3 regions of the Aeromonas oralensis genome follow, and region 1 is predicted to be linked to each of the others. Evidence: predicted binding sites of a transcription regulator. Region 1 holds the regulator's gene; each other region holds the start of a gene.
The links. Region 1 encodes MetJ, which represses methionine synthesis genes. Its sites were predicted from a motif close to AGANNTCTAGANNTCT; they were not measured.
Positions count from the first base shown of each region.

Region 2: the regulator MetJ is predicted to act here: its motif matches at 7,279-7,294, upstream of metN (methionine ABC transporter ATP-binding protein MetN).
Region 3: the regulator MetJ is predicted to act here: its motif matches at 2,704-2,719, upstream of metA (homoserine O-acetyltransferase MetA).

Region 1 covers NZ_CP187186.1:451,816-462,466, forward strand. Annotated here, with positions in the region: gene yrfG (GMP/IMP nucleotidase) at 1-120, opposite strand, end outside; gene nudE (ADP compounds hydrolase NudE) at 259-867, shown strand; gene cysQ (3'(2'),5'-bisphosphate nucleotidase CysQ) at 905-1,717, shown strand; gene ACPDZI_RS02255 (aromatic amino acid transport family protein) at 2,130-3,401, shown strand; gene ACPDZI_RS02260 (tRNA-binding protein) at 3,473-3,811, opposite strand; gene ACPDZI_RS02265 (helix-turn-helix domain-containing protein) at 3,896-4,648, opposite strand; gene metJ (met regulon transcriptional regulator MetJ) at 4,684-5,007, opposite strand; gene metB (cystathionine gamma-synthase) at 5,216-6,379, shown strand; gene ACPDZI_RS02280 (bifunctional aspartate kinase/homoserine dehydrogenase II) at 6,379-8,847, shown strand; gene ACPDZI_RS02285 (hypothetical protein) at 8,981-9,574, shown strand; gene ppc (phosphoenolpyruvate carboxylase) at 9,717-10,651, opposite strand, start outside.
Region 2 covers NZ_CP187186.1:857,730-868,380, reverse strand. Annotated here, with positions in the region: gene mutL (DNA mismatch repair endonuclease MutL) at 1-464, opposite strand, end outside; partial or broken gene ACPDZI_RS04285 (N-acetylmuramoyl-L-alanine amidase) at 695-2,259, opposite strand; gene tsaE (tRNA (adenosine(37)-N6)-threonylcarbamoyltransferase complex ATPase subunit type 1 TsaE) at 2,250-2,723, opposite strand; partial or broken gene ACPDZI_RS04275 (NAD(P)H-hydrate dehydratase) at 2,732-4,244, opposite strand; gene queG (tRNA epoxyqueuosine(34) reductase QueG) at 4,419-5,546, shown strand; gene ppgK (polyphosphate--glucose phosphotransferase) at 5,630-6,388, shown strand; gene ACPDZI_RS04260 (hypothetical protein) at 6,501-6,956, opposite strand; gene metN (methionine ABC transporter ATP-binding protein MetN) at 7,429-8,472, shown strand; gene ACPDZI_RS04250 (methionine ABC transporter permease) at 8,453-9,106, shown strand; gene metQ (methionine ABC transporter substrate-binding lipoprotein MetQ) at 9,132-9,932, shown strand; gene rfaH (transcription/translation regulatory transformer protein RfaH) at 10,028-10,528, shown strand.
Region 3 covers NZ_CP187186.1:346,441-357,091, reverse strand. Annotated here, with positions in the region: gene ACPDZI_RS01790 (LTA synthase family protein) at 1-509, shown strand, start outside; gene ACPDZI_RS01785 (Lrp/AsnC family transcriptional regulator) at 567-1,037, opposite strand; gene ACPDZI_RS01780 (cyclin-dependent kinase inhibitor 3 family protein) at 1,197-1,715, shown strand; gene metA (homoserine O-acetyltransferase MetA) at 1,724-2,677, opposite strand; gene ACPDZI_RS01770 (HD-GYP domain-containing protein) at 2,823-4,061, shown strand; gene ACPDZI_RS01765 (CinA family nicotinamide mononucleotide deamidase-related protein) at 4,120-5,277, shown strand; gene ACPDZI_RS01760 (DUF342 domain-containing protein) at 5,713-7,383, shown strand; gene yidA (sugar-phosphatase) at 7,499-8,308, shown strand; gene ACPDZI_RS01750 (gamma-glutamyl-gamma-aminobutyrate hydrolase family protein) at 8,671-9,441, shown strand; gene ACPDZI_RS01745 (hypothetical protein) at 9,451-9,846, opposite strand; gene ACPDZI_RS01740 (mechanosensitive ion channel family protein) at 9,980-10,651, shown strand, end outside.

The DNA of each region.
Region 1 (10,651 bases):
GGCATAGCGCTCGGGTACCAGTTGCTGCCAGAGGTGGTTGTCAAAATGGAGATCGATCAGGGTGCCATCCATATCGAGCAGGACAGTGTCTATCTGGTGCCAGGGCAGTGGGGTCGGCATGGGGCCTCGGTGGTCGGGTCGGAACGGGCGGGCATTATAACGGATTTTTCCCGCCGCTTTCCCACCCTTGCCCCGTGGTGTTCGAGAGGGGAGTCGTTTACTCTTGAAACACGATTTTTTAACGAGCAGCCAGCCCCGATGAGTGACCTCCACCAACGCAAACCCGTCCACCTCAGCGTCGACACCATGGCGCATGACAAGAGCAAGCCGGAGATCCTCAAGGCCGAGATCGTGGCCGAGAGCCGGCTGTTCAAGGTGGAGTCGCTCCACCTCAAGTTTTCCAACGGCGAGGAGCGGGTCTACGAGCGGATGCGCGGCGGCAACCGGGGCGCCGTCATGGTGGTGCCCCTGTTCGATGCCCACACCCTGCTGCTGGTGCGCGAGTACGCGGCGGGCACCCACTCCTACGAGCTGGGCTTTCCCAAGGGGCTGATCGACCCGGGTGAAGATGCCTTCGAGGCGGGCAACCGGGAGTTGATGGAGGAGGCGGGCTTCGGGGCCAACAGCCTGACCCTGCTCAAGCAGGTGTCGCTGGCGCCGGGCTACTTCTCCAGCCGGATGGACATCTTGCTGGCACGGGATCTATTCCCCGAGCAGCGGGTGGGCGACGAGCCCGAGCCCCTCGAGGTGATCCCCTGGCCGCTGACCCGGATCGACGAATTGCTGGCGCGACCCGACTTCACCGAGTCGCGCAGCATCAGTGCGCTGCTGCTGGCCCAACGCTGGCTGGCGGAGCAGGCAGAGTAGCCCGCAGACGGGCAGTTTGAATACAGAGGATAACAAGATGCAGGAGTTGTTGGCCTGGGTGCCGGGGGTCAAGGAGATCGCGCGCGAAGCGGGCAGGATCCTTCACGAAATCTATCACGGCGGTCAGTTCGAGCGTCAGCTGAAGGAGGATGCGACCCCGGTCACCAGTGCCGATCTTGCTGCCGATGCCTACCTCAAACAGGCGCTGTCGGCGCTCACTCCCCATGTTCCCGTGCTGACCGAAGAGGCGGCCGATATCCCCTTCAGCCAGCGCGCCAACTGGCGCCAGTACTGGCTGGTGGATCCCCTCGACGGCACCGGCGAGTTCATCGCCGGCAGCGGTGACTTCGCCACCCTGATCGCCCTGGTGCAGGACAACGTGCCGGTGCTCGGCGTCATCTACGCTCCCGAATCGAACGTGCTCTACTGGGCGGTGCGCGGTCATGGCGCCTTCAAGGAGGCGAACGGCGAGGTGCACCCCATCAGTGCCATGCACCACGAGCACGATCAGCCCGATTCGCTGGTGGTGGCCATCAGCCGCCGCCAGAAGCTGGAGAATCTGACCCGCCGCCTCAACCCGGCCATCAACTACGAGCTGATCCCGCTCGGCTCCAGCTCGCTCAAGTCCTGTCTGGTGGCGGAAGGGGCGGCCGACTGCTACGTGCGGCTCGGTCCCACCGGCGAGTGGGACACCGCCGCCGCCCAGTGCATCGTCGAGGCGGCCGGTGGCCGCATCCTCAGCCTGGCGCTGCAGCCGCTGCGCTACAACGAGACGGAGTCGCTGGAGAACCCGGACTTCATCGTGATGGGGGATCCGGATCTCGCCTGGGGCAGTATTCTGGCGCACTGAGCGGGTGAACAGGTCATCATTGACGGCAATCAGGCGGCCCCATGGCCGCCTGATTGCTTGGTGTGATCCGCTGGTTTCATCGGGAATGAACAGAAATATCCGCTGGCAAAGCGCGGGAATGACAGTGAATCATCACAAGAGAGGGCAGCGGAATGGCACGATTTTTCAGGTAATTCTGCAAACGATCATTTGACCAAAATAAAAAATTGACCAAGAGTGAAAATTTGGTTTTAAATTTCATATTTTTAATAAAATTCAGTTTTACTTATTTATGTGATCCCGATTCCATTCCCAATCTCACTGGCTGAAGCCCGTAATGGTAGTGATATGTTTCAGGGTGGATTTTTGAGGATTAAATCCCGATAAACCACAATGATCTCAGATTAAAACACTGACAAAAAGTGAATTAGTAATGAGTTTATCTGTAGACGTCACCAAGGAGCTGTCCGGTTCCTGCTCCACCACCGTCAGCGCTACCCCCTGGCGCCGCCACGACACCCACTGGGTCATCAGCCTGTTTGGCACCGCCGTCGGTGCCGGCATCCTGTTCCTGCCCATCAATCTGGGTCTGGGCGGGATCTGGCCCCTCATCATCGTCTCCGTGCTGGCCGGCCCCATGACCTTCCTGGCCCACCGCGGGCTGGCGCGCTTCGTGCTTTCCTCGTCGCGCCCCCACGCCGACTTCACCGAGGTGGCTCAGGAGCACTTCGGCAAGATGGCCGGCCGCCTCATCTCGGCGCTCTACTTCCTCTCCATCTTCCCGATCCTGCTCATCTACGGGGTCGGGCTGACCAACACGGTGGAGAGTTTCATGATCAATCAGCTCGGCATGGATGCCCCGAACCGGGTGATGCTCTCCGGTCTGCTGGTGTTCGCCATGATCGCCGTGATGCTGGCCGGCGAGAAGGCGATGCTGCGCGCCTTTGCCGTCATGGTCTATCCGCTGGCGGCCATCCTGGCGGCGCTCTCCTGCTACCTGATCCCCCAGTGGCAGTGGCCTCAGCTGGGCAGCCTGGAGGGCGGCAGCTTCCTCAACACCGTCTGGCTGGCGCTGCCGGTCACCGTGTTCGCCTTCAGCCACGCCGCCGCCATCTCCGGCTTTGCCAACGTGCAGCGCCGGGAGTACGGCGAGCAGGCGGAAGCCAAGAGCAGCCTGATCCTGCGCAACACCACCGTCATGCTGGTGGGCTTCGTGCTGTTCTTCGTCTTCTCCTGCGTGCTGAGCCTCTCGCCGGCCCAGCTGGCCGAGGCCAAGGCCCAGAACGTCTCGGTGCTCTCCTACCTCGCCAACATCACCGACAATCCGGTGATCGTGACCCTGGGGCCGCTCATCGCCTTCATCGCCATCAGCTCCTCTTTCCTCGGTCACTTCCTCGGTGCCCGCGAGAGCCTGAAAAGCCTGATCGCCAAGCCCACCGGCCTGTCGCTGGCCAAGGCCGACCGGCTCGGCATCGCCCTGATGTTCTTCTCCATCTGGGGCGCCGCCATCATCAACCCAGGTATCCTGGGGCTGATGGAGACCCTCTCCGGCCCGGTGATCGCCATGATCCTGTTCATCATGCCAGTGGTGGCCATCTACAAGGTGGAGGCGCTGGCCCGCTTCCGCCACCGCTGGGCCAACGGCTTCATCCTGCTGACCGGTTCATTGGCGGTGTCGGCGCTGATCTTCAGCCTGCTGAAGTAACGGCGAGCAACCAGCCGCAAAGAGAGAGGCGACCCCAGGGTCGCCTCTTTTGTATCGGTCCGGTGGTGGCTTCAGCCGAGCTTGGCGCCGTTTTGCACCGTCTGCTCGGGGATGGCGATCACCACGGCGCCGTCCGGCCGGTAGAAACCGGTCAGCAGAAACTCCGACTGGATCGGCCCTATCTGCTTAGGGGGAAAGTTCACCACGGCGACGATCTGGCGGCCCACCAGCGTCTCCGGTTGATAGAGGTCGGTGATCTGGGCGCTGCTCTTGCGCACCCCGAGCTCGGGGCCGAAATCCGCCCACACCTTGTAGGCCGGGCGGCGCGCCTCGGGGAAGGGCTCGACCCGCACCAGGGTGCCCACCCTGAGCTCCACCATCTCGAAATCCTGCCAGCTTATGGTCTGCATCTTGGCTCCTCGTTGCCCATACCTTGCATGAGCCTCAGCATGCCTCGAAACCACCTGCGCCGTCTTCGGCAAACGGCCGCCCGGTTACGGCAAGCGGCCGTTTTGTTGGCGCCAGAGGGAAGGGGTCAGTCCGGTTTCGGTCAGGAAGCGCTCGCCGAAGGCCCCCTGATTCTGGTAACCGCAGCGGTTGGCCACGTCGCCGACGGGCAGGACGGTGTGAGCGAGCAGGGTACGCGCCAGCGCCATGCGCCGCGCCCGGATGTAGTGGGAGACGCTCATCCCCACCTGCTGTTGGAAGGCGTGCTTGAACTGGCTCTGGCCGAGGCAGGCGATGGCGGCCAGCCGCTCGTTGTTGAGGGGCTCGGCGAGATGCGCCTCGATATGGCGCTGCACCTTGCCGATGCGCGGAGCGAGGCGGGCACGGCCGCGCGAGCCTGCCTGCTGCGCCTCTGCCAGCAGACCCAGCCACACCTGCTCCATGCCGGCCACGTGGCGCCCCTCGGCCACCATGCGGTGCAGGAAGGCGAGGTAGTGGCGCTGGGCCTCGTCCAGCTCGATGAAGGGGCGCTCGCCCAGCTCGCCGGGCAGCCAGTGACTCTCCTGCACCAGAAACGAGAGCGCCGGATCGGCGGCATAGTCGTGCCGCTCACCGGGGGCAATGATGCAGGTAAAGCCGGGGGTGATCCGCCGCCCTTGGCCCTGCACCTCGATCTCGATGGGACCGTCGAGGGGGATCACCAACTGGGCATGGTCGTGGCTGTGGCTGCAGACGTCGCTCTGGTAGCGACGCAGGCTGAAAGGGGCGGATAGCGATGACGCGGCCTGGGGCCGCGTCATCGAAGGGGGTTTGCTGTTTGGCATCTGCTGCAGGATTACTCGGCGTCGAAATCTTCGATCTCTTTGCCCAGCGCTTCCATGATGGCACGCGCCTCGGCAGGGACGCTGTCCGGATGATCCTTGCGCAGATCTTCGTCGCAGGGCAGCGGCTGACCGGTGAAGGCGTGCAGGAAGGCTTCGCAGAGCAGCTCGCTGTTGGTCGCATGACGCAGGTTGTTCACCTGGCGACGGGTGCGTTCATCGGTCAACACCTTCAGCACCTTGAGCGGGATCGAGACGGTAATCTTCTTGACCTGTTCGCTCTTCTTACCGTGTTCCGCGTAGGGGCTGACGTAGTCGCCGTTCCACTCTGTACCCATGATCCACCTGTTCTCATTTAGCCGTGAGCGCGGATTTTAACCCTTAAGGAATTTAATGGCAATCCAACAGCAAAGCCATTTAGACGTCTAGAAGTGTTGACGGCCTTTTTAAGCTGGCGTAGTGTGGTTCACCATGAGCCTGCAATGGCGGGATGGCGCGTGGCAGAAACAGCATGCCAGCGTGTGAAGAGACATCAAGGAGAGTGACATGACCCACAAGGCCACCCAGGCGGTACGCACCGGGATTGAGACAGACACACAGCACGGTGCCGTGGTGCCGCCCATCTACCTCTCCAGCAACTACACCTTTGCCGACTTTGGCGAGCCTCGTCAATACGATTATGCCCGCTCCGGCAACCCGACCCGCACCAATCTGGCGGACGCGCTGGCGGCACTGGAAGGGGGCGCCGGCGCCGTGGTGACCGGCACCGGCATGGGGGCCGTCCATCTGGTGACCACCGCTCTGCTCAAGGCGGGGGATCTGCTGATCGCTCCCCACGACTGCTACGGCGGAACCTGGCGCCTATTCGAGTACCTGGCGGCCAAGGGCCACTACCGGGTGCAGTTCGTCGATCAGGGGGATGCGGCGGCACTGGCCGAAGCGCTGGCCCAGCAGCCGGCGCTGGTTTGGGTGGAAACCCCCTCCAACCCGCTGCTGCGGGTGGTGGACATCGCCGCCATCGCCGAGGCGTCTCACGCGGCGGGCGCCAAGGTGGCGGTGGACAACACCTTCCTCTCGCCACTGCTGCAACAGCCGCTGGCGCTGGGGGCGGACCTGGTGGTGCACTCCACCACCAAGTACATAAACGGCCACTCCGACGTGGTGGGCGGGGTGGCGATCGCGAAGGATCACGAGCTGGCCGACTCCCTGGTGTGGTGGGCCAACTGTCTGGGGCTCACCTCCGGGGCGTTTGACTCCTACCTCACCCTGCGCGGCCTGCGCACCCTGGCCCCCAGATTGCGCGCCCATCAGGAGAACACCGACCGCATCCTCGCCTTCCTGCAGCAGCAGCCACTGGTCAAGCGCATCTATCACCCCAGCCTGCCGAGCCATCCGGGCCATGATATTGCGCGCCGTCAACAGTCCGGTTTCGGCGCCATGCTAAGTTTTGAGCTCGATTGCAATGAGGCGGGCATTCGCGCCTTCCTGGCGGCCCTCACCCTCTTCTCGGTGGCCGAATCCCTCGGCGGGGTGGAGAGTCTGGTGGCCCATCCGGCCAGCATGACCCACAGGGCCATGACCCCGGCCGCCCAGCAGGCGGCAGGCATCAGCAGCCAGCTGCTGCGCCTGTCGGTCGGTATCGAGCACGGTGAGGATCTGGTGGCCGATCTGGCCGCGGCGTTTGCACAGGCACAGCAGGTGGCGAAGTAATGGAAAAGCAGCAACAAGGAGAGATCGCGTTGGCAACAGAAGCAGGCTTGACGCGACGTCACGTCCACAAATTCGGTGGCAGCAGTCTGGCGGATCCGGTCTGTTATCGCCGGGTCGCCAGCATTCTCGAACAGCAAGCCGAGCAGCAGGGGGGCGGGCGAGAGCTGGTGGTGGTCTCCGCCGCCGGCAAGACCACCAACCGGCTGATCCAGCTGGTGGAGCTGGCCGAAGCAGGCGATGAAGCTGCCGGCGAGGCCATCTCGGCCCTGCAGGCCTATCAGCAGAGCCTGATCGACGGCCTGCTGGAAGGTGAACTGCAGCTTGATCTGAGCAAGCAGCTAGCCGACGACATGCAGCTCATCGCCAAGACGCTTGAGGGGCAGTTTGACCGCTTCGAGCGCAACGGCCTGCTCGCCTTTGGCGAGGTGTGGTCGGCGCGCCTGCTGGCGGCCCTGCTCACCAGCCGCGGCGACAAGGCCATCTGGCTCGATGCCCGCAGCTTCCTGCGCGCCGAGGATGGCGCCCTGGTCAAGGTGGATACCGCGCTGTCCAGCGAACTGCTCAAGGCGCGGCTGGCGGAACACGCCGGGCGCATCGTGGTGACCGGCTTTATCGCCGCCGACATGGAGGGACGCTCCCTGCTGCTTGGCCGCAACGGCTCCGACTACAGCGCCAGCCTGTTGGCCCTGCTGGCGGACGGCGAATCCACCACCATCTGGAGCGACGTGGCCGGGGTCTACAGCGCCGACCCGCGCCGGGTCAAGGAGGCGCGCCTGCTGGAGCGTCTGAGCCTGGCTGAAGCGAACGAGCTGGCCCGCCTCGGCTCCTCGGTATTGCACTCGCGCACCCTGCAGCCAGTGGCCGACAGCCGCCAGCGCCTCACTTTGCGCTGCAGCTACAACCCGGATGAGGGCTGCACCCACATCCTGCGCCGTGCCCCGCGCTCCGGCGGCGCCCGCATCGTCTCCTCGGTGGATCAGATCGCCCTCATCGAGCTCAAGGTGCTGCCGCAGACCCATTATGAGCAGACGGTGGCAGCCATCGAGGCCCATCTGGCCCGCCATCGCCTCAACCCGCTCACCCTGCAGCGCCAGCCGGATCGCCGGATCCTGCGCCTCGCCTACACCCTCGAGGTGGCGCAGGGGGCGTTCGAGCTGCTGCGCGACTTCCAGCTGCAGGGCAGTTTCACCGGTCTTATCCAGCGTGAAGGCTACAGCCTGGTGGCGCTGGTGGGGGCTGGCGTCACCGACAACGCCGAGCAGTGCCACCGCTTCTACCAACTGCTGGCGGATCAGCCGCTGGAGTTCGTGCAGGTGGCCAAAGACGGCCTGAGCCTGGTGGCTGTGCTGCGCCAGGTGGTGCTGGAGCCACTGCTCATCGCCCTGCACAGCGCCCTGTTCAGCCGCCCGAACCGGGTCGGGCTGGTGGTGTTCGGCAAGGGCAACATCGGCGGTCACTGGTTGAATCTCTACGCTCGCGAGAAGGAGCGGCTCGAACATGAACTTAACCTGGCGCTCACCCTCTACGGGGTGTTCAGCTCGGAAGGGGGACTGCTCGATGAAGAGGGACTGGATCCGCTCAAGGTACAGGACAACTTCAACCCCAAACCGCTGATCTGGCCCGAGCTGCTGGCCCAGCTGGAGCAGCACGGCTTCGATACCCTGATTACGCTGGACATGACCGCCAGCGAGACGGTGAGCCGCTATTACCCGGACTTTGCCCAGCTCGGCATTCACATCATCGCTGCCAACAAGTTTGCTGGCGCCGCCGACAGCGAGTTCTACCAGCGCATCAAGCAGACCTGCCGCGACCATCAGGTGCAGTGGCGCTACAACGCAACCGTCGGTGCCGGGCTGCCGATCCAGTCCAGCATCCAGATGCTGCGCCAGAGCGGCGACCGCATTCAGGGGGTCTCCGGCATCTTCTCCGGCACCCTCTCCTGGCTGTTCCAGCAGTATGACGGTACTCGCCCCTTCTCCGAGCTGGTGGACGAGGCGTGGCAACATGGCCTGACCGAGCCGGATCCCCGCGAGGATCTCTCCGGCCAGGATGTGCGCCGCAAGCTGCTCATTCTGGCGCGGGAGGCGGGCTTCGAGCTCGACTCTGCCGACATCGAGCTGGAGAACCTGGTGCCCGTCCCGCTGCGCAAGGTGAGCACGGATCAGTTCATGGACAGGCTCAAGGATCTGGATGACTCGATCCAGACCGCCTTCGAGGGGGCGCGCCGGGTCGGCAAGGTGCTGCGTTACGTCGCCCGCTTCGAGCACGACGGCAAGGCGCGAGTGGGGCTGGAGGCGCTGGAGCCCCACCACCCGTTCGCCAACCTGCTGCCGTGCGACAATATCTTCGCCATCGAGAGCGACAGCTATCGCACCAACCCGCTGGTAATTCAGGGGCCGGGCGCAGGCCGGGAAGTGACGGCCGCCGCCATCCAGTACGACCTCTGGCAGATCTGTGCCTCTCTCTAAGGCACATGGTGGGGACTGGGACCCACCTATCTAACCGAATTAAAAGGCGCCATAGTGGCGCCTTTTTCTTACATATATCATTAATAATGAGTTATCCGAATATTAATGGCTGACATAAGGAAGGATATTTTCCATGGACGATAATGCAAATACAGATGTAAACAAGGAGAAGAAAGAGCAAGTGATATTGCTCTATGGGAGATGTCTGCTCAATCTTCAGCAGTTTGAACTTTTGCTTAAGCGGGTGCTCCCGGTGCTGAAGATGGAGGGCAATATAGATACGCTGGAAGATAATCGAAAGCTGGATGCACAGGCGCTTAGCCTAAGAATGCTGGGACAGCTGATTGGCGAATTTGTAAATCGCATGGGTGAAAGCAAAAATGAACCTGAGCTGGATGCTGGAATTGGTCTGCCTTATATCCGCTTTAAGTTTGAATTAGGTAATATCGAAGAGCATTGTGTGCGTTTACGGAATCTGCTTGGGATGCGTAATGAATTGGTGCACCATTTCCTTGAAACGTTTCCACTTAATTCAGACGAGAATTGTGAGAGTGCATTAATCCACTTGGCTCATATATCTGTGAAGATTGAAGAAAACCGCCTAGCGTTTAGAGCCATGTTGAAAGCATTTGAGGAGGGGCGTAATTATCTATGTCAGCTTTTGAGCTCCGATGCTGGCATGTCCCTATTGCTTGGTGAAGAGCTATCGGAATCATCTGATAGGTAGCCGAAGATAAGATTGAAGGAATGTACAAACGGGCTGTTATCTCAATCTTCTCGTCATTGACGGCTCTTTGGCATTTGTTCCAAATAGAAAAAGGGCGCCAATCTGGCGCCCTTTTTCTATTTGCGTTGCAGCCTGTCAGCCATCAACCCGTGTTGCGCATACCGGCTGCGATGCCGGCGATGGTGACCATCAGCGCCTGATCCAGCTCGGGATGCAGGGTCTCGGCATGGTTGCGCGAGCGGCCCAGTAGCTCGACCTGCAGCACGTTGAGCGGGTCTGTGTAGGGGTTGCGCAGCTTGATGGACTCCTTGATCCAGGGCTGGTCGTCGAGCAAGTCGCCCTGCGGGCGCAGCTCCAGCACCACCTGGATGGAATCGGCAAGCTCCTGACGCAGCTGTTTGCCGAGGCCCCACAGCTCTTTGGGCACCAGTCGGGTGTCGTAGTACTCGGCGAGCCAGACGTCAGCCTTGAGGAACACCATCTCCAGCATCTCGAGGCGGGTGCGGAAGAAGGGCCACTGACGGCTCATCTCTTCCAGCACGCCCTTCTGACCGTCGGCGATGGCTTGCTGCAGCCCCTTGTGGGCACCGAGCCAGGCCGGCAGCATCAGCCGGTTCTGGGTCCAGGCAAAGATCCAGGGGATGGCGCGCAGGCTCTCGACCCCGCCGTTGGGCTTGCGCTTGGAGGGGCGCGAACCGAGCGGCAGCTTGCCGAGCTCCATCTCGGGGGTGGCGGCGCGGAAGTAGGGCACGAAGTCCGGATGACCACGCACGATACTGCGGTAGTGATCGCAGGAGACTGACGCCAGCTGCTCCATTACGGCGCGCCAGCACTCCTTGGGTTTGGGCGGCGGCAGCAGGTTCCCCTCCAGCACGGCGCTGGTGTAGAGGTTGAGGCTCTGGATGGCTACTTTCGGCAGGCCGAACTTGAAGCGGATCATCTCGCCCTGTTCGGTCACCCGCAGGCCACCGCGCAGGGATCCCGGCGGTTGCGACAGGATCGCCTGATGGGCAGGCGCGCCGCCACGGCCGACGGTACCGCCACGGCCATGGAACAGAGTGAGGCGCAGGTTGTTGG
Region 2 (10,651 bases), 410 kb from region 1:
GGGGTGTTGAAGAAGAGATCCACCACCTCCACCGTGGTGCCCACCGGGTGAGCTGCCGGCTTGACGGTGACGCTCATCTCGCGCCCCTCGGCCTGCGCCTGCCAAGCTTCGGACTGCTCCACCGTGCGGGAGGTGAAGGTGAGCCGGGAGACCGAGCTGATGGAGGCGAGCGCCTCACCGCGAAAGCCTAGGCTGTTGATCCCTTCCAGATCGTCGAGGGTCGCCACCTTGGAGGTGGCGTGGCGCGACAGTGCCAGCACCAGCTCATCCTTGGCGACACCACCGCCGTTGTCGCGAATACGAATGAGCTTGGCACCGCCCTTGTCGATGTCGATCTCGACCCGATCGGCGCCCGCATCCAGGCTGTTTTCCACCAGCTCCTTGACCACGGAGGAGGGCCGCTCCACCACCTCACCGGCAGCAATCTGGTTGGCCAGAATCGGCGGCAATATACGGATTGGCATCGCTTACTCCTGCTGGTTGAACGGGATGGCTGTGGCAACCGCCCCGACTGGGAGCCACACCGCCGTATCACAGCCCGCGCTCGTCTGGCTGGCCAGAACATGGGACAAAGAACGGATCGGCATCGCTTACTCCTGATGGCTGAAGGCGCGAGTAATTGGCGGGGGTCGATGACGGCTCGCCGGGCTCGCCCCTGCCACTGGCAGGGGCGAGCCCGGCGCCTCATCCAGCGCTATTTTTGCGGAATATAGAGCACCTGCCCTATCTGGATGTCCCGCGACTTGAGCTTGTTGATCTCCACCAGCCGCGCCTGGCTGACCCCGTATTTCTCGGCGAGCCGGGAGAGACTCTGCCCTCGGGTGACCACATGACGGAGCATGTTGGCCTTGTCGTTGCTCTGCACGCTGGCGACCGGGGCACTCGGCTCCTTGGCCGCCACCACGTAGGGCTTGATCACGCCGGCGCCGGACGAGGATCCGCCGACGCTGCTGACCGGCGCCCCGCCATCGCTGCTGCGGTTCGGCTCGGTGGCCGGCATCCGGTTGGTCACCACCTGCTGCACCGGTTGCGCCGCCGGCTTGCTGACGGCGACCGGCTTGCTGGCGGGGGCGGGTCGGCTGACCGCCGCCTGCTTGTTGCTGCCCTGCCCCTTGCCGGTGAGCATGGCTCCCTTGGTCGGATGGGCCCGGTAATAGTTGCGGATCCCCTCGAAGATGGCGCGGGCCAACTGATCCTGATAGCTGGCGGTGGCCAGCAACTGCTCTTCGGCGTGGTTGGAGATAAAGCCCGTCTCCACCAGCACGGAGGGGATATCGGGCGCCTTCAGCACCGCCAGGCTGGCGTGCTCCGGTGCCTTCTTGTGCAACCGAGCAACCCGACCCAGCGAACGCAGGATCTGGCGGCTGACGTCATAACCCTCGGCACGGGACTTGTCCATGGAGAGGTCGAGGAAGGTCTGCGCCAGATAGGGGTTCGGGTCCGATTCGGCCAACACCTTGCCGACCCCCCCAGCAGCTCGCCCTGCTTCTCCTGTTTCTCCAGCCAGCTGCCCATCTCGCGGTTGGCGCGGTTGGTCGACAGCACCCAGACGGAGGCGCCGCGCGGGGTCGAGTTGTGGAAGCTGTCGGCGTGCACCGACACCAGCAGATCGGCCTTGGCCTTGCGGGCAATCTCGGAGCGCTTGTTCAGATCGACGAAATAGTCGCCGCGCCGGGTCAGCACGGCACGCATGCCGGGCTCGCGGTCGATGAGGGCGGCCAGCTTCTGGGAGACCGCCAGGGTCACCCGCTTTTCGTAGGTACGACGCGGGCCGATGGAACCCGGGTCTTCGCCGCCGTGGCCCGGGTCGATGGCGATCACCACCCCCTTGCCCTTGCCACCCACCGGCGTGGCTTGCACCGCGGCGGAGGCCTTCTCTTCGTACGGCAGGTCGATCACCAGGCGGTGACCGTAGGGCCCCGCCGGCGCCAGCGGGAACACCACCGGCTTGATGGTGGAGCTAAGATCAAGCACCAGCCGCAGACCGCCCTTCTCCAGCGGCGAGCTCTCACGGATCTTGCGCACCAGCTCGCTCTTGTTCTCGATGCGGGCCAGATTGGTGACGTTGCTCGCCCCTTTCAGGTCGATCACCAGCCGGTCGGGGCCGGTCAGGGTGAAATAGTTATAATTGGGGGCGCTGCTCATGTCGAGCACCACCCGGGTGTTGTCCGGCGACGGCCACACCCGCACGCTCTTGAGCTGATTCGCCCAGGAGGGTAAGGCCAGCAGGGAGAGGGCAATAACAAGGATCAAGCGCACGTAGATGACAACCGTTCCAGAATGGCTTCGCCAATAGCAGTGCGAGCCTCTATCAGGACCTCGCGCTGCTCGTTTGCATAACTCAGGGTAATGTCGAGATCGGGGGCGGGCAGCCAGCCTTCCCCTTTCTCCGGCCACTCCACCAGACAGAGGGTATTGGCGCCGAAGTAGTCACGGATCCCCATGAACTCCAGCTCCTCCGGGTCGGCCAATCGATAGAGATCGAAGTGGTAGAGCTGCCAGTCGGCCAGTTCATAGGGCTCGACCAGGGTATAGGTCGGGCTCTTGACCTTGCCCTCATGCCCCAGCCCCTGTACCCAGCCCCGGGTCAGGGTGGTTTTGCCGGCCCCGAGAGAGCCGTGCAAGAACACCGTGGTTGCCTGCTGGCAGGCGTGGGCCAGTCGGCCACCCAGTGCCACTGTTGCTGCCTCGTCCGGCAGTGTCATCATCAACTGTTTTGCCATGTTCTTCTTTAGCTTGTTATGGTGTCGGGATTTACCAGTCGACGGATAAAGGGCAGCAGGTCTGATGCCAGCATGCCCCGCTCTCCGTCTGCAGCGGCCAGATCGGCCGCTTCCCCGTGGATCACGGCGCCCAGTCGGGTTGCCTCGGCGGCAGACCAGCCCTGGGCCAAAAGGGCGGCGATTATACCAGATAACAGGTCGCCCATGCCGCCACTGGCCATGCCGGGATTGCCCTCGTCGCAAAGCGCCATCCCCTTGCCATCGTGGATCAGCGTCCCCGCCCCCTTGAGCAGCACCACACCGCCGAAACGCTGCTGCAGACGCTGCACCGCGGCAAAACGATCCGCGGCAATCTCGGCAATGGTGCAGCCCAGCAGGCGGGCTGCCTCGCCCGGATGGGGCGTGAGCACCCAATTATCCTGATGACGGGGACATTGCGCCAGCCAATTCAATCCATCGGCATCCAATACCAGTGGCACCTGCTCGTTAACAAAAGACTCAAAATGGCGCCGACCCCACTCATCCTGACCCAGGCCGGGTCCCACCACCCGCACCGAGGCCCAGCTTTCCTCATCCCCGCCCTGACTGCCCATCAATTCGGCCTGGTAGAGGCTGGCGGGCAGCTGGTCAGGATGCTGGCACACCCGCACCAGACCGGCACCGGCCCGCAGGCAGGCGCGAGCGGCCAGCACGATGGCCCCCTGCATCCCCGCATTGCCCCCCACCAGCAGCACCTTGCCGTGGGAGCCCTTGTGGGACGAGCGCTGACGTGGCGTCAGCCGAGTGTGCCGGGAGGGATAATCAATGCGCTCGGCGGGCCGCCAACCACCCGGGCGGGACGCTGACGCCGAGGGGGTCGCAGTCGAGGTGACCGACACAGTCCACTCCGTCGGCGGTGAGCATCCCCTGCTTGATGCCGATGAAGGTGAGGGTGCGGCTGGCGTGCACCACAGCCCCCATGGCGCAGCCGGTGTCAGCATTGAGGCCGGAGGGGAGATCCACCGATAGTACGGGCACCTGCAAGCCATTGATTGTTGCGACGATCTTTGTCATAAGCGGTGACAGCCGGGTATGGACACCGGTGCCGAGCAGTGCGTCAACCACCAGGTCCGGCGCCGGCAGCCGGTCGAGCTCGCCCGCCTCGGCCGCCACCACAGTGCCCCCCGTCGCCAGCCACTCGTCGGCAGCCCGCCTGGCATCCCCCGTCAGCTCGGCGGGATCCCTCAGCGCTATCACCTGGGGCTCCAGCCCCAACTGCCTCGCAAGGCGGGCCAATACATAGCCGTCGCCACCGTTGTTGCCGGGGCCGGTGAAGATCCACCAACATCGGCTGTGCGGCCAGTGGTGGGTGGCGTAGGTGCGCAGTGCCGCCCCGGCACGCTCCATCAGGGTGTAGAGTGGCAGCCCTTCACGCTCGGCCCACTCCCGCTCCAGGGCACGGATCTGTTCAGCCCGCCACAGTGATTGTGGTAAACTGCGCACCTCTTTCCCGCTGATAGCATCCCCGATGATCTGTACCATGACGGCTCCTGACTCTCATCCATTCATCCGGTCCAGCTGGCACCGGGCACATGATGCAGTATGACGGCAACCGCCATGCCCGTCGGTCAACCTTGGCAACAAGACCCCAGAGATGCGAGACAGCATGACAGTACACCTCCATCCCGGTCAGCACCCGGGCAGGCAGACGGCCCCATGACCACCACCGAACTCCATCAACTGGCCCAAGATATCAAGCTCTGGGCGAGCGAGCTAGGATTCGACCAGGCCGGTATCACCGACACGGATCTCGCCCTCGAGGAGCCCAGGCTGCAGGCCTGGCTCGATGCGGGCCATCACGGCAGCATGGATTACATGGCGCGCCACGGCATGATGCGGGCCCGCCCCCACGAGCTGCTGCCGGGCACCTTGCGGGTGCTGTCGGTGCGGATGAACTATCTGCCGTTCGAGGCGGGCTTTGCCGCCACCCTGCGCGACCCCACCCTCGGCTACATCAGCCGCTATGCCCTCGGCCGCGACTACCACAAGCTGCTGCGCAACCGGCTCAAGCAGCTGGGGGAGCGCATCGAGCAGCGCTGCGAGGCGCTGGGCTGGCGCCCCTTCGTCGACTCCGCCCCTATTCTGGAGCGGCCGCTGGCGGCCAAGGCTGGCCTCGGCTGGGTAGGCAAACACTCGCTGCTGCTCAACGAGTCGGCGGGCTCCTTCTTCTTTCTGGGGGAGCTGCTGCTCAGCCTGCCGCTACCGCTGGATGCACCGGTGGAGAAAGAGCAGTGCGGCAAGTGCGTGGCCTGCATCAACATCTGCCCCACCGGCGCCATCATAGCCCCCTACGTGGTGGACGGCCGTCGCTGCATCTCCTATCTCACCATCGAGAACGACGGCCCCATCCCCGAAGAGTTCCGGCCGCTGATGGGCAACCGCATCTATGGCTGTGACGACTGCCAGCTCATCTGCCCCTGGAACCGCTATGCCAACGCCAGCCCGGAGCCTGACTTCAGCCCGCGCCCCAATCTGCATCGCCCGCCGCTGTTGACCTTGTGGGGCTGGAGCGAGAGCGAGTTTCTCAAGCACACCGAAGGCAGCCCCATCCGCCGCATCGGCTATCAGCGCTGGCGCCGCAACCTGGCGGTGGCCCTTGGCAACGGCCCGGCCAGCCCGCAGGTCATGACGGCCCTGCAGCAGGCGCTGGCAGTAGCCGACCCCATGGTGGCGGAACACATCGAATGGGCGCTGGCCACCCTGGCCAAACGCCAGCAGGATGACAACAAAAAGACGCGCTTGCTGATCCGCTGCATCGAAAAAGGTCTGCCGGATCACGCATAGACGATCTGCCCCTTGCCGGATCGAAGCCATTTTTTCATGCTCTGCCGACGGTCGATCGTCGGCACTATAAAAGGAACAAGCGGATGCAGATGTTGGGAGTGGATATCGGTGGCTCGGGGATCAAGGGATGCCTGGTCGACACCGCAACGGGCGAGCTGATTGGCGAACGTCACCGGCTGGTGACGCCGCAGCCGGCTACCCCGGCCGCCGTGGCTCATACCCTCAAGGCGCTGGTGGAACACTTCGACTGGAAGGGCCCGGTGGGCTGCGGCTTTCCCGCCACCATCCACAACGGCATCGCCAAGAGCGCGGCCAACATCGACAAGAGCTGGATTGAGACCGACGTCGCCCACCTGTTCGCCGACGTGACCGGCCAACCCTGCCACGTGCTCAACGACGCCGATGCGGCCGGTCTGGCCGAGATGCGCTTCGGGACCGGCAAGGATCGCAGCAAGGGGGTGATCATCCTCATCACGGTCGGCACCGGCATCGGCACCGCCGTGTTCGTCAACGGTCAACTGCTGCCCAACACCGAGCTGGGTCATCTGATGCTGGAAGGGATGGTGGCCGAGCACTACTGCTCGGACGCGGTGCGCAAACGCGAGGATCTCTCCTGGGGCCGCTGGGGCAAGCGCTTCAACAAGTACCTGGCCCGCCTCGAGTTTCTGTTCTCCCCCGACCTCTTCATCCTGGGCGGCGGCAGCGCCGCCAAGCTCGACAAGTTCATCGACAAGATTGAGACCCGGGCCCCGCTGGTGGCGGCCGCCAACCTCAATCAGGCCGGCATCATAGGCGCCGCCCTGCACGCTGCCGAGCTCACCGCCGCCCGCCAGCCGGCATGACGCCGTCGTGAACAAACAGCAGAGGCCCGGCATTGCCGGGCCTCTGCTGTTTTCAGCGCCCATTTTTCACCGTACTTGTCGCCCGGGGACATGTCACCCGGCCAGCTATTTCCTATAAGTCGTCGAGCCGATGGGCGCCGTGTACCAAGCGGGTCAGGCGGGTCTGCTCCTGCTCGGCCAGGCCGCCGAGCAGCCGCACAGTCTCTTCGGTCGGACACTCCCGGGCCAGATGGCTGAGCTCGCCGATGAGCTTCTCCTCCTGACGGCACACCAGCTGCACTATATCCTGGGTCTGGGCCGTGGCGGGCAGGCTCAGGCGCCGGATCCCGGGCAGCAGATCCTCGCTGAAGCCTCGCTCCAGCCAGGTCTCCTTCACCCCTTCGCCAAGTTCACTCAGGTAGTCATCCAGCTGGCTCTTTACTGCCTCCTCGCGCTGCTGCAGATAGGCCAGCAGCAGCCGGCTGCGCTCGCCATCCACTTGTGCCATGAGACGCCCGTAGCAGAGCCCAAGCTGGTGATGCACCTGCTCCAGATAGAGCAGCAAGTCTTTGATTTGTTGAAATCGCATCAGGTTGCCCTCCTGTATACCGTGCCCTTTAAGTATAAAAAAACAGGCAATTGCAATCCAAGCCAAAGCACAGCCCTTGTTGTGCTGCATCAAGCCAGTGGCCAAGAAATCAGCGATCGATACAAAGTGGAATGATTTGTGCCGACCCGGGGGCGATAAAAGGATGAGCAGGTGAATCCGGCTGGCGACTAATAAAGGAGGTTGTAAGTAGATATTTACCATGTGATATTCGGCAATTATGCCATACCACCAAATACAATATTGATGTGAGCGAGTTCATCGTCGGCGTTAGTCGGCAGGCGGGAATCCTTAGCACTTTTTTAGACGTCTAGATGTATAAACACGCGTTGACACGGCCATCCAGACATCTTAGCATCATCCTCCATGATGGCAGAGTAACCCAGTGAAACCTCTGCCCAATTCACCCGCCTGTAGCGCCCTGTGCTTTAAGGCTGTTAGCACGGAAGAATCCATGATTAAGTTGATCGGTCTCAACAAAGTCTACGGTAAAGGCAGTGATGCCGTGCACGCCCTGCGTGACGTGAGCCTGCATGTGCCACAAGGCAAAATTTTCGGGGTGATCGGCGCCTCCGGTGCCGGCAAGAGCACCCTCATCCGCTGCGTCAACCTGCTGGAGCGCCCGACGGAAGGTCAAGTCATTGTCGACGGCCAGGATCTGGTCGCCCTGAGCGAACGGGATCTGACCCAGGCTCGTCGCCAGATCGGGATGATTTTCCAGCACTTCAACCTGCTCGCCTCCCGTACCGTCTCTGCCAACATCGCCTTCCCGCTGGAGCTGGCGGGCTGGAGCAAAGAGAGGATCCAGCAACGGGTCGAAGAGCTGCTGGCACTGGTCGGGCTGGAAGCCCGTGCCCACGCCTATCCGTCCGAGCTCTCCGGTGGCCAGAAACAGCGGGTCGCCATCGCCCGGGCGCTGGCGCCGGCCCCCAAGGTACTGCTGTGCGACGAGGCCACCTCGGCCCTCGACCCGCAGACCACCCGCTCGATCCTGACCCTGCTCAAGGAGATCAACGTCAAGCTGGGGCTCACCATCCTGCTCATCACCCACGAGATGGACGTGGTGAAGGGGATCTGTGACGAAGTGGCCATCATCAGCGACGGCCGGCTGATCGAACAGGGTGAAGTGGCCTGGTTCTTCAGCAATGCCAAGACCCAGCTGGCGCGGGATTTCATCCACTCCACCATCCACCTGGAAGTGCCCCAGGAGTATCAGGATCGGATGAGCGCGGAGCGGGTCCCCGGCAGCTATCCGCTGGTGAAACTCGGCTTTACCGGCAGCACGGTCGACACGCCCCTGATTTCCGAGGCGAGCCGCCGTTTCAACATCGACATCAGCATCCTGAGCGCCGACATCGAATACGCCGGGGGCGTCAAATTCGGCTTCCTGCTGGCAGAGCTGTTCGGGGATGAAGCCCAGTGCGAGGCAACCCAGCAGTTCCTCATCGACAACCATATTCAGCTGGAGGTAATGGGTTATGTCCGAAGCCATGATTAATCTGCTGTTCACGGCCCTGGGCGACACCCTCATCATGGTGTTTGCCTCCGCCCTGTTCGGCTGCCTGCTCGGCCTGCCGCTCGGTGTGGCACTGCACGTGACCAAGGCTGGCCAGATCCTGGCCAACCCGCTGCTCAACCGTACCCTGGGCATGGTGGTCAACGTGGGTCGCTCGGTGCCCTTCATCATCCTGTTGGTCGCCATCATCCCGCTGACCCGGCTGATCGTCGGCACCAGCATCGGCACCATTGCCGCCATCGTGCCGCTGACTGTCGGTTGCATTCCCTTCATCGCTCGCCTGGTGGAAGGGGCCCTGATGGAGGTGCCGGACGGATTGCTGGAAGCGGCCAAGGCCATGGGTGCCAAGCCCCTGCAAATTATCACCAAGGTGCTACTGCCCGAGGCCCTGCCCGGCATCCTCAACAGCGTCACCATCACCCTCGTCACGCTGGTGAACTACTCCGCCATGGCCGGTGCCATCGGGGGCGGTGGTCTGGGCGATGTGGGTATTCGTTACGGCTATCAGCGCTTCGACCCGACCGTCATGCTGGTAACCGTGGTTATTCTGGTCGTACTGGTTCAACTCATCCAGAGCGCGGGTGAGCGCCTGGTCAACAAATGTGATCATCGTTAATCGTCGATTTCTGACAGGAGGTTTTATGAAATTTGGCATCAAATCCGTTGCGGCAGCCCTGCTGGCCACTCTGGTACTGGCCGGTTGCGGTCAAAAGGAAGAGAACAAGACCCTGAAAGTAGGCGCTATTGCCGGCCCCGAGACCGAGCTGGTTGAAGTGGCCGCCAAAGTGGCCAAGGAGAAATACGGACTGACCGTCGAGGTGGTCAACTTCTCCGACTACGTCACCCCGAACGTGGCACTGAACGATGGCAGCATCGACGTCAACGCCTTCCAGCACAAGCCCTATCTGGATGCCCAGATCCGTGATCGCGGCTTCAAGCTGGTGCCGGTCGGCAACACCTTCGTCTACCCGATCGCCGGTTACTCCAAGAAGATCAAGGCGCTGAGCGAGCTGAAAGATGGCGCCCAGATCGCGGTGCCGAACGATCCGACCAACCTGGGCCGCTCCCTGATCCTGCTGGAGAAGCAAGGTCTGCTGAAGCTCAAAGAGGGCGCCGGTCTGGAAGCGACCGTACTGGACATCGCCAGTAACCCGCGCAACTTCAAGATCGTCGAGCTGGAAGCTGCCCAGCTGCCGCGCTCGCTGGAAGACGTGGACTTGGCCATCATCAACAACACCTTCGCCGGTCAGATTGGCCTGACCCCGACCGAGAACGGTCTGTTTGTTGAGGATAAAGAATCCCCCTACGTCAACCTGATCGTTGCCCGCGACAACAACAAGGATGACGAGAAGGTCAAACAGTTCGTACAGGCTTTCCAGACCGACGACGTCTACAAGAAAGGGCTGGAACTGTTCAAGGGCGGCCTGGTGAAAGGTTGGTAATCACTCACTCGGCAAAAAAGGCCACGCAATGCGTGGCCTTTTTTTTGCTGCCGTTATCATATCGGCGAGCACGGCAACACGAACATACTCAGCACATGAAAAAATGGTATCTGGCCTACTGCAAGCCAAAAGAAGAGGCCCGCGCCCGCGCCCATCTCGAAGCACAGGGGATCGAGTCCTACTACCCCATGGTGGAAATTGAAAAACTGCGGCGGGGCAAGCGTGTCCCGGTGCGGGAGCCCATGTTCCCCAACTATCTGTTCATCTACGTGGATCTGGAAGAGGTCACCCCGGTCACCCTGAAGTCGACCCGCGGAATCAGCCGGATCATCCACTTCGGTCGGGAGTGGACCTCCATCAGCAGCCAGCTGGTCTATCAGCTGATGAGCCGGGACGACAGCGACGAGGCCCGCGCCAGCTACGCCAGCCTGCCGACCCAGGGCGACAAGGTGCTGATAGAATCCGGTCCGCTGGCCGGCTTCGAAGCCATCTATCTGGAGCCGGATGGCGAGAAACGGGCGATCCTGCTGGTGAGCCTGCTCAATCAGGAGACCAGCAGCAGCTTCGACAACCAATCCTTCCGTCGGCTGGACTGACGGGCGAGAAATATCTGATTCCTGCTGGTGAGCCTGCTCAACCAGGAGACCAGCAGCAGCTTCGATAACCAGTCCTTCCGTCGGCTGGACTGACGGGCGAGAAACGCCTGATTCCTGCTGGTA
Region 3 (10,651 bases), 110 kb from region 1:
AGAAGGCGAAGCAGTCGGACTACTGGAAGGACACCCTGTTCCTGGTCATCGCCGATCACGACAGCCGGGTCAGCGGTGCCAGCCTGGTGCCCATCCCCCGCTTCCACATTCCGGGGGTCATAGTGGGTGACGGCATAGCGCCGAGACAGGATCCGCGTATCGTCAGCCAGATCGACATGGCGCCGACCCTGCTCTCCCTGATGGGGATCAGCGCCGACTACCCCATGCTCGGCAAGGATCTGACCCGCATGCCCGCCGACTGGCCGGGGCGCGCCATCATGCAGTACGACAAGAACTTCGCCCTGATGCGCGGCAAGGACGTGGTGATCCTGCAGCCTGAGCGAGCGCCGGAAGGCTTCATTTATGAGGATGCGACAGAGACGCTCACCCCGGCGCCGCAGCCGGCCACCATGAAGGATGCGGCCCTCGGCCTGGCGCTGTGGGGCAGCCTCGCCTACCAGCAGGGGCTCTACCGGACGGCGCCGGATACCCGCACCGTGCTGAACTGAGCGCAATAAAACAAAACCCGCCGATTGGCGGGTTTTTTGTAGGAGGCAGACGGGGCGTCAGGTGTTGAGGAAGCAGGGCAGCGAGCGGCTGAACTTGTGCTCGAACACCAGCGAGGTCTCGAGGTGCACCACCTCTTCGCGGGAGGTGAAGTGATCGAACACGAAGTTGCGCAGGTGCTCGGTGTCGGCGACGCACAGATGCACCAGGAAGTCATCCTTGCCGCCCATGTGGAACAGGCTGATCACCTCGGGCAGGGCCAGGATGGCGTCGCGAAACGCATCGATGATCTGGCGGCTGTGGCGGGCCAGCTGCAGCGACACCATGGCTTGGATATGGCCGCCGAGGGCCTGGTAATCCACCTCGCAGTGGGCGCCCTTGAGCACCCCGTCCTGCTGCAGCTTGCGTACCCGTTCCAGACAGGTGGACGGCGCCACCCCGACCAGCGCGGCCAGATCCTTGTTGGTCATGCCCGCATCGCGAAACAGATGGGCCAGGATATCCAGATCCAGTTGATCCAGGTTTCTCATCTTTACTCCTTGAACCGCTCAATTTTTTAGACTCTGCCCGTAAACCGGGCCGAACACAACGCAGATTGACATCGGGGCCGCGCCCCCTATGCTTTGGCGCACTCAAAAACCGGGTCAGGCCCGGCTTGCCTCGCCGTTTCTGGCGTCATAAGGATCTTTATGCACCCGTCTCACCCCTTCTGGAGCCAGGAAGTCCCCCGCGTCGATGGCCAACTGCTGCTGACCCCCTGCCCCGGCACCCAGCAGGTGGCGCTGCCGCTGGCGCTGGGCCAGCTCAAGCTGGCCGGGGCGCACGGCGTGCTGACCCTGATGACCGACGCCGAACTGGCCCGGCTCGAACTCGGCACGCTTGGCCAGCAGATCGAGGCCGCCGGCATGCGCTGGTTCCAGCTGCCCATCGAAGACGATCAGGCTCCCGATGCCGCCTTCGAGGCCACCTGGCGGCGGGCTCTGCCAGCCCTGGTTGGACTGCTGCGGGACGGCAAACACCTGGTCATCCACTGCAAGGGCGGCAGCGGCCGCACCGGGCTGGTGGCGGCGGCTCTGCTGATGAGCCTGGGCCAGCCCCAGCAGGAGGCGATGGCCGCCATCCGGGCCCACCGGCCCAAAGCCTTCACCCTGGCCTGCCACCGCCAGTGGCTTGACAGGCTGGCGGCGCGGCTGGCCGAGGGCGACTGAGCCAGTCCCTACCTCGACGGCGAGTTCTGCTGATAGGTAAACACCTTGCCGATATCCTCGACGCGATAGCTGGTGAGCTGATAGACGTAGTAGTTGAGCCAGTTGGAAAACAGCAGGTGACCGTGGCTGCGCCAGCTGGCGCGCGGGGTCCGGGTCGGGTCGTTGTCCGGGTAGTAGTTGACCGGAATGACGGGCTCAAGCCCGGCCGCCAGATCCCGCTGGTATTCGCCATCCAGGGTCAGCGCATCGTATTCCGGATGACCAGTGACAAACACCTGACGACAATCCTTGGTGGCCGCCAGATAGACCCCGGCCTCTGCCGATTCGGCAAAGATTTGCAGATCGGTATGGGCGCGGATGAGATCCCCGTCGAACGCCGCATAGCGGGAGTGAGGCGCCACAAACTCGTCGTCGAAGCCACGCAGCAGCGGTTCGTGCTCGTCGAGCCGGTGATGGCGATAGACCCCGGACAGCTTCTCGCCGTGAGTCTGCTTCTCCATGCCGTACAGGGCTTTCAGCGCCGCCTGTACCGCCCAGCAGAGGAACAGGGTGGAGGTCACGTGCTGATGGGACCACTCGATGATCTCGACGATGCGCGGCCAGTAGACCACCTCCTCGAACTCCACCAGCCCGAGCGGCGCCCCGGTGATGATCATGCCGTCGTAGTTGTTGCCGCGCACCTGTTCGAAGTCGTGATAGAAGTTCTCCAGGTGCGCCTGGGGCGTGTTCTTCGACTCCCGATCGTCGATGCGCAGCAGATCCACGTCCACCTGCAACGGCGAGTTGGAGAGCATCCGCATCAGCTGGATCTCGGTTTCAATCTTCTTGGGCATCAGGTTGAGGATCAACACCCGCAGCGGGCGGATGTTCTGGGTGACGGCCCTGGATTCCGTCATCACGAAGATGTTCTCCTGCCCCAGCACTTCGGCGGCGGGTAACTGATCCGGGATCTTGATCGGCATGCTTACTCCCTGTACTGCATCGGTAAATATGTCTGGACATCCAGAAGCCTATAACAAAGCCACCCGACCTGTCATCAGATACCTTTTGTATTCACCCCCACCTTTGACTAGCATACGGCTCAGTGTGTCTCTCGCATCCAAGACAATGACAGGTATCAAGATTTCAGTAGACCGGCTGCAAGTCGGCAATTACGTTTCTCTGCCACTTGGCTGGCGCGAACACCCCTTCCTGTTTTCCAGCTTCAAACTCAAGAATGAAGAGGAGATCGAGCTCATTCGCCGGCTCGGTCTCAAGCTCGTCACCATCATCCCCGACAAGAGCGATGCCCCGCCCAAACCGCTGAGCCAGATCCAGACCCAGCCGGTAGAGGCACCGGATACCTCCCAGCGTCAGGCTGAAATGCAGCTGGAGAAAGAGCGCCGCATCGAGCAGTTGCAACAGTATCGCCGCGATCTGCAGCAGTGCGAGAAGCAGTTCCAGCAATCGCTGGCCCAGGTGCGCAGCGTGATGAGCAAGATCCAGTCCCGCCCCCTCAACGCCATCGGCGAGGCGCAGGAGCTGGTCAACGCCATGACCGAGCAGATGCTGTCACTGGACGAGATGGTGCTGCACCTGGTCTCCGACAGCGAAGATGGCAACAACCTCTACTTCCACTCCCTCAACGTCAGCGTGCTCAGCATGCTGCTGGCCAAGGAGTGCAACATGTCGGCTGACGAGATCCGCCAGGTCGGCATGGGAGCCCTGTTCCACGACATCGGCAAGCTGAAAATTCCGAGCCAGATCCTGCGCAAGACCGAGCCGCTCACCAAGCCGGAGCAGAACCTGATGGCCCAGCACCCGCGCTACGGGCTGGATCTGCTCAATCTGGCCAAGGACTTCCCGGCCGAGGCGAAGGGCATAGTGCTGCACCACCACGAATACCTGGACGGCAGCGGGCCGGAGGGGCTCAAGAAGGGGCAGCTCGACCCGCTCACCCAGATCGTCTCGCTCATCAACGAGTACGATAACCTCTGCCACATGCAGGCCAAGGTGCCCTACTCGGCCCTGAGCGGCCTCTACAAGCAGCGCAAGGCCCAGTTCAATCCTGAGTTCCTCAGCATGCTGATCCGGCTGATGGGGATCTACCCGCCCGGTAGCGTGGTACAGCTCTCCAATGGTCAGGTGGGGCTGGTGATGTCGGTCAACGCCTCCCGCCTGCTCTATCCCTCGGTGCTGGTGTACGATCCGCGCATCCCGCGCCAGGAGGCGGCCATCATCGACCTGCAGCAGGCCGAGCTCTCCATCGCCAAGGTGATCCATCCCAAGCGACTGCCGCCGGCGGTGTTTGAGTACCTCAACCCGCGCACCCGCATCAGCTACTACTTCGAACACACCAAGCCCTGATCGACCCGGCTACCCAGGTGGCCACCCCAGCCCAGCCGTCAGCCCCAAGGAGCCCGCCATGCGCATCGAAATCATCAGCACCGGAGACGAAATAGTGACGGGCCTGGTGGTGGACACCAATGCCGCCTGGCTCAGCGCCCTGCTGCTGGAGCAGGGCTGGCAGGTGCGCCGCCGCGTCACCGTGGGGGACAACCTCAAGGACTTGAAGGCCGTGCTGGCAGAGAGCGCCAGCCGCGCCGAGGTGGTGCTGGTGTGCGGCGGGCTCGGCCCCACCGCCGACGATCTCACCGCCCAGGCAGCAGCCGAGGCCTTCGCTCAGCCACTCACCCTGTTTCCCAACTGGCTCGCCACCATCGAAGCGCGCTATGCCAGCCGTGGCAGGCCCATGCCCGCCAGCAACGCCAAGCAGGCCTGGCTGCCACAGGGGTGCGAGATCCTCGACAACCCGGTCGGTACCGCCTGCGGCTTTGTGGTCACCCACGCAGGCCATCAGGGCCCAAGCCGGCTCTTCTTCACCCCGGGCGTGCCATTCGAATTCAAGCAGATAGTGCGCGAGCAGATCATGCCGCGCCTCAAGGCGCTGGCCGGCGAGCAGACCGACACCGAACTGCGCCGCTTTTATACCTTCGGCGTCTCGGAGTCGGCCCTCAGCGACATGCTGGATGCGGCTCCCTGGCCCACCGGCATCGAGCTCGGCTACCGCTCCTCCATGCCGCTCATCGAGCTGAAGCTGATCGGCCACGGCGCCAGCACGGCGGACATGGACGCCGCCGAGGCGCGGCTGCTTGCGGCCATCGAGCCCTGGCTGGTAGGACGGGGCGATGAGGAGCCGGCGCAGCAGATCCTGGATCTGCTGGGGGATAGGCCGCTGACGCTGCTGGAAGGGGAGAGCCGGGGCGCCCTGCTGGCCATGTGCCACCCGCATCCGGCCCTGACGGCCAGCTTCAGCCACGCCCTGGCCAGCGAACTGGTGCAACTGGCGGCGCCTGCGGCCCCCCTCAGCCTGACCATAGGCAGCTCTGGTCCGGACGGCGTGCCGCTGCTGCTCTGTGTCGACGGGCAACAGCACGGCCAGACCCTCAAGGTCAGCCACCCGGATCCTGACAGCGGCCGCCGGATCCTCGCCTTCGCCGCCCTCGACATGCTGCGCCGCCAGTTGCAGGGGCTGGCGGTGCTCGGCGACTACCGCACCCTGGCCCGCACCGCCAGCCGCTGAGAGCCAGCAACCAGCAACCAGCAACCAGCAACCAGCAACCAGCAACCAGCAACCAGCAACCAGGTTCTCACCCCTCGCGGGACATCAATCCAGACTTTTCTTGAAACGATGAGCGGCCAGGGGCAGCAGACAATGACGCAAGGTCGACACTCCTCTCACGGTGGCAGATCCGCCCGGGGACACCCCCTTTCCCCGTCGGACGGTAGCCGAGAGCGGCTCGCAGACAGGCTCATGGTGTCGTCAGCATACTCCCTGTTACTTTTCATTTCCTCGTCCCAGCTCACCCATTTGTGCTTAGCTCATTGACCAAAAAGGAGAAATGTCTGGATACTGCAGACCAGCACCATGTTGATGATTCGCATTTTTAACAAAATGCCGATTAACTGAAAACAAGCAGCTGTTCCAATAGGGACGCGCACGAAGGAAGGGATCCGGGTGTTAAGCAAAGAGTGGTTACTGTTGTCAGCCGATATGGAATACGCCTGCCTGCGCATCGTGCCCGGGCTGACCAACCCCATCTCGGAGAGCGATATCCAGACGCTGCTGCTGGCCTCCAACTGCCGCCGCTATCAACCGTTGACGGAGGGGATCAAGCAGGCCATCAGCTTGCTCAACACCCTGCTGAGCAACCCGACCGCCCCTGTGCCCGGCAACCCGGTGCCCATCGCCCAGCGCCACGATGCCAGCGTCCTGCTGGTGGTGGAGAAGGACCGGATGAGCGCCACCGCACAGATCACCGCCGACTGGGGTGGCAAATACCTCACCAGCGAACAGCTGGAGCAGGCGATCCAGAGCAGCGAGATCAGTCAGGGGGTGCAGGCGCCGCTCATCGCCGCCGCCGTACTGGCCGCCAAGGAGGCGACGCCGGGCACCCTGCTCAGACTGCCGGTGGCGCAGGGCAAGGCCGCCGTCAATGGTCAGGACACCCGCTTCGAGCGACTGGTGGAGACCCCGGCCGAGCGGATCCTCAAGCCTCAGGAGCTGGATCACGGCCGGGTCGACATGCGCGACCTCGGCACCATTCTCACCGTCAAGGCCGGTGCCCAGCTGATGCGCCGCCACCCCGCCACTCAGGGGGTGCCGGGTTTCACCGTCACTGGCCAGGAGCTGCCCGCCAAACATGGCAAGGACAGCCCCATGGTGGCCGGCGAGGGCACCTTCCTCTCACCGGATGACTCCGATCTGCTGCTGGCCAGCCGCCCCGGCCTGCCGCGCCAGGAGAAGAACGGCATGAAGGTGGACGACGTGCTGAGCGTCAAGCAGGTGGATATCCGCCACGGCCACGTCATCTTCGAAGGGGCGCTGATCGTGGCGGGCGACGTCACCCCGGGCATGAAGATAAAGACCAGCGGCGACGTGGTGATCGGTGGCTTCGTCGAGGGGGGCTACATCGAATCGAGCGGCACCATCACGGTGCGCAACGGCATCATTGGGCGCAAGAGCGAACAGAGTGACGAGTTCCTCTGCCACCTCAACGCCCAGGGCGAGATCCACGCCAGCTACGCCCAGTATGCCAAGCTGGAGGCCGGTGGTGACATCCACATCCTGACCCAGCTCAGCCACTGCTACAGCCGCAGCGGCCAGGATCTCAAGGTGGGTGACAGCGGCATGCGCAAGGGCCACCTGCTGGGGGGCATCAGTATTGCCAACCGCCTCATCATGGCGCCGATCCTGGGGGCCTCGGCCCACAACCAGACCCGGCTGCAGATCCTCGGCGGCTACTTCACCCACAAGGAGCAGGAGCAGGCGCTGCGCCAACGCAAGCAGGAGTGCCGGGAGCAGCTGGACAAGCTGCAGGACCTGCTGCTCAAGTTGCTGCAACTGCCGAGCGACAAGCGCAATCCCCAGACCCTGCAGAAGATCAAACTGATCCGGATCCAGCATCTCGAGGAGAGCAAGCTGCTGGATGAACAGCTGGAAGCGGCCCAGGAGGAACTGCAGAAGCTGATGGCGGAGATGGACATCATCGCCACCCAGCACGCCTTCCCCGGGGTCGAAGTGGAGATGGCTCACCACCACTACCGGGTCGACATCGAGCACGGCCCCATCCACTTCGCCATCCGTGAAGATCAGCTGCAGCTGACCCCCTACGAACCCCACAAGTGACGCAAGAGTGAGCCTGTCCGGCACCATCAGTCGTGATCCGGGCGGTGATTTTCGCTACACTCGGCCTCCCATTGGCCCCATCGGGCGGGCCAGCCAGACCGCAGGATAGTGAGAGATGTACAAGCTGATCGCATTGGATATGGATGGCACCCTGTTGAACTCCCAGGGCCAGATTTCCCCCCGCACCCACGCGGCCATCGCCGCCGCCCGCGCCAAGGGCGTCACCGTCGTGCTGGCCTCGGGCCGGCCGCTGGAGGGGATGAGCCGCTATCTGGTGGAACTCGGCCTCACCGGTCAGGATGACTACGTCATCTGCTATAACGGTGCCCTGGTGCAGCAGGTGGCCGATCAGCGCATCATCCGCAGCCAGCTGCTCACCGGCAGCGATGCCAGCGCCATCGCCGCCCTGGCCGACGAGCTGGGCGTCAACGTGCACGGCTTCTCGGTCAGCCGGGGGCTCATCAGCCCCAGAGTCAGCACCTACACCGAGCACGAATCCCGCCTCATCGACATGCCCATCAAGCTGCTGGACTTCGCCACTCTGCCCGCCGACGAGCAGATCCTCAAGGTGATGATGATCGATCCCGAGCCCCTGCTCTCCTCCGCCATCGCCAAGCTGCCGGCCGAGCTCTACCAGCGCTATACCGTGGTGCGCAGCGCTCCCTACTTCCTCGAGTTCATGAACAAGCAGAGCAACAAGGGGACCGGCGTTGCCGCCCTGGCCGAGCACCTGGGGCTGGATGCCTCCCAGGTCATTGCGGTGGGGGATGCGGGCAACGATCACCACATGATCGAGTACGCCGGGCTGGGGGTGGCCATGGGCAACGCCACCGACGACATCAAGGCGCTGGCCCAGCACACCACGGGGCGCAATGATGAAGACGGGGTCGCCCAGGTGATCGAGCGTTTCATTCTGAATGCCTGACGCGACCAGGGGCCCCACGGGCCCCTTTTGCTATCCGGCCGCCAGTGCGGCATGTTTAATATATCCACCACGATAACGCCCTTTCCTCTCCTTCCCTTCGCTACAGGCCCCTTTTAATGGGACTCAAGCCAGTCGAGCTCAGAACATATTTAACATACCGGCATCATTTCGTTTGACATATTGAACGGCCTTGGCAGACTGGGATCAGGATCCAGGCTGTCGTTGCCCAGGCTGACCGACGATTCTGGCTGTGCAACGCACCTCCGATCCCACGACCATGCCTTGAGGCATGCCCTTGCCCCGCTGACGACGGCAAGGGCCTGCCCAAGGCGCAGGACCGCTAAGGACAGCCAAGGTGAATCATGACTCGCAGCCCCCACACCCCGCGTAAACCCGTCGTACTGATGACCACGGGTGCCCAGCCCCGCAATGGCCACGCCTATCAGGTGATGACCCACAAATACATCAAGCCGCTGGTGGAGATCAGCGGCTGCGTGCCGCTGCTGGTGCCCACCTGCTGTGGCACCGAGGATCTGGCGCAATATCTGGATCTGGCGGATGGCGTCTATCTGAGCGGCGCCGGCTCCAACATCGATCCCGCCCTCTACGGTCAGGAGAACCTCACCCCGGAGAAGCAGCAAGACAGAGACAGGGATCTGTTCGACATCCCGCTGGTGCGCGCCGCCCTCGACCGCGGCCTGCCGATCCTCGGGATCTGCCGCGGCATGCAGGAGATCAACGTGGCGCTGGGGGGAGACATCCACCAGAAGGTCTACAGCGAGCCAGGTTATGACGATCATCGGGAGGATGCTGACGATCCGGTGGACGAACAGTATGGCGAGAGCCATCAGGTCGAGCTGGTGCCGGGCAGCTGGCTGGCGGAGCTGATGGGACAGCCGTCGATCCCGGTTAACTCGCTGCACGGCCAGGGGATCAAGACGCTGGCCAAGGGGCTGGAGCCGCTGGCCCATGCCGAAGACGGGCTGATCGAGGCGATCCACGCCCCCGCCCTCTCCCCCTTCCTGCTGGCGGTGCAGTGGCATCCGGAGTGGAAGGCAAGCGAGAACCCTCACTCCATCAAGATCTTCGAGGCCTTTGGCAACGCCTGCCGGGCCCGCCTGGCCGGCGTCTGACGCCGCCGGCTAGTCACCGAACCCGCGCGCCTTGAGCTTGGGCAGCGCACCGCGATCCGGGCGCAGGGTTCGGCATACCTCCAGCCCCTTCAGCCCGCGCTGGATGTGATCCGGCGTGTGGCCAAACACCATGCCGTTGCTGCGATAGAGGGCGCTGTCGTCCAACTCGAACAGCTCACCGCCGATCAAAAGCTGTTCGCGGCCGTTGACCGTCTTGCCGCGCTTGAGAGGCAACATCATGTCGCTCAGCACCTCGCCGGTGGCGCAGCCCTCGCGCCAGCGCGCCTCGTCGGCGAAGGGGGTGATGGCGATCTCGCGCCAGGAGCCATCACGAAACTCGACCCGATACTTGTCGGCCAGCTGATCACAGCCCATCAGCAACCAGGCCCCGGCAATCCAGACCATCTTGTTTAGCGTGTGCACTCGTACCACTCCCTCGTCAGACCGGTGCCCAGCATAAATAAATTGCCCCCGCCCCGCACCCATTTAGCGGGTTGAAACCAACTATGCTGGAAATAACCAATGATAAGGGGCTGCTATGTTTAGCGATAACCTCGTTGCGCTACCTACCCTGCTGTGGATTGGCGAACACCCGTTCTGGACCCTGTTGACCCTGCTCTTGCTCTTCACCCATTTCCTGCGCAGCCCTGCTCGTCGGCGGGAGCTGGTGAGCGAGCTCGGCTTCGTGATGATAAGCCTGGTGGTGATCCTGCTGATCCAGTTCGAAGGGGGCTGGTTTCGTCTGCCGCTGCCCCACCACTGGCTGGTGGAGATCTCCAGCCTGCTGGCCGGGCTGGTGCTGGTGAAGATCTGGGGGATCCTGCTGTTCCAGTTTCTGCTGCCCCTGTGCCAGATCCGCATCCCGCGCATCATCGCCGACATCGTCATCACGGTCGGCTACATCGGCTGGTGCCTGTTCCGCCTCTACGCCTCCGGCATGGCCCTCGGCGAGATCGTCACCACCTCCGCCGTCATCACCGCCGTCATCGCCTTCTCCATGCAGGACACCCTGGGCAACCTGCTGGCCGGTGTCTCGATCCAGCTCGACAACTCCATCGCCATCGGCGACTGGCTGCAGGTAGAGACCACCCAGGGCCGGGTGGTGGAGATCAACTGGCGTGCCACCACCATCGAGACCCGTAACTGGGAGACGGTAGTGATCCCCAACAGCCACCTGCTCAAGCAGCGCTTCACCGTGCTCGGACGGCGG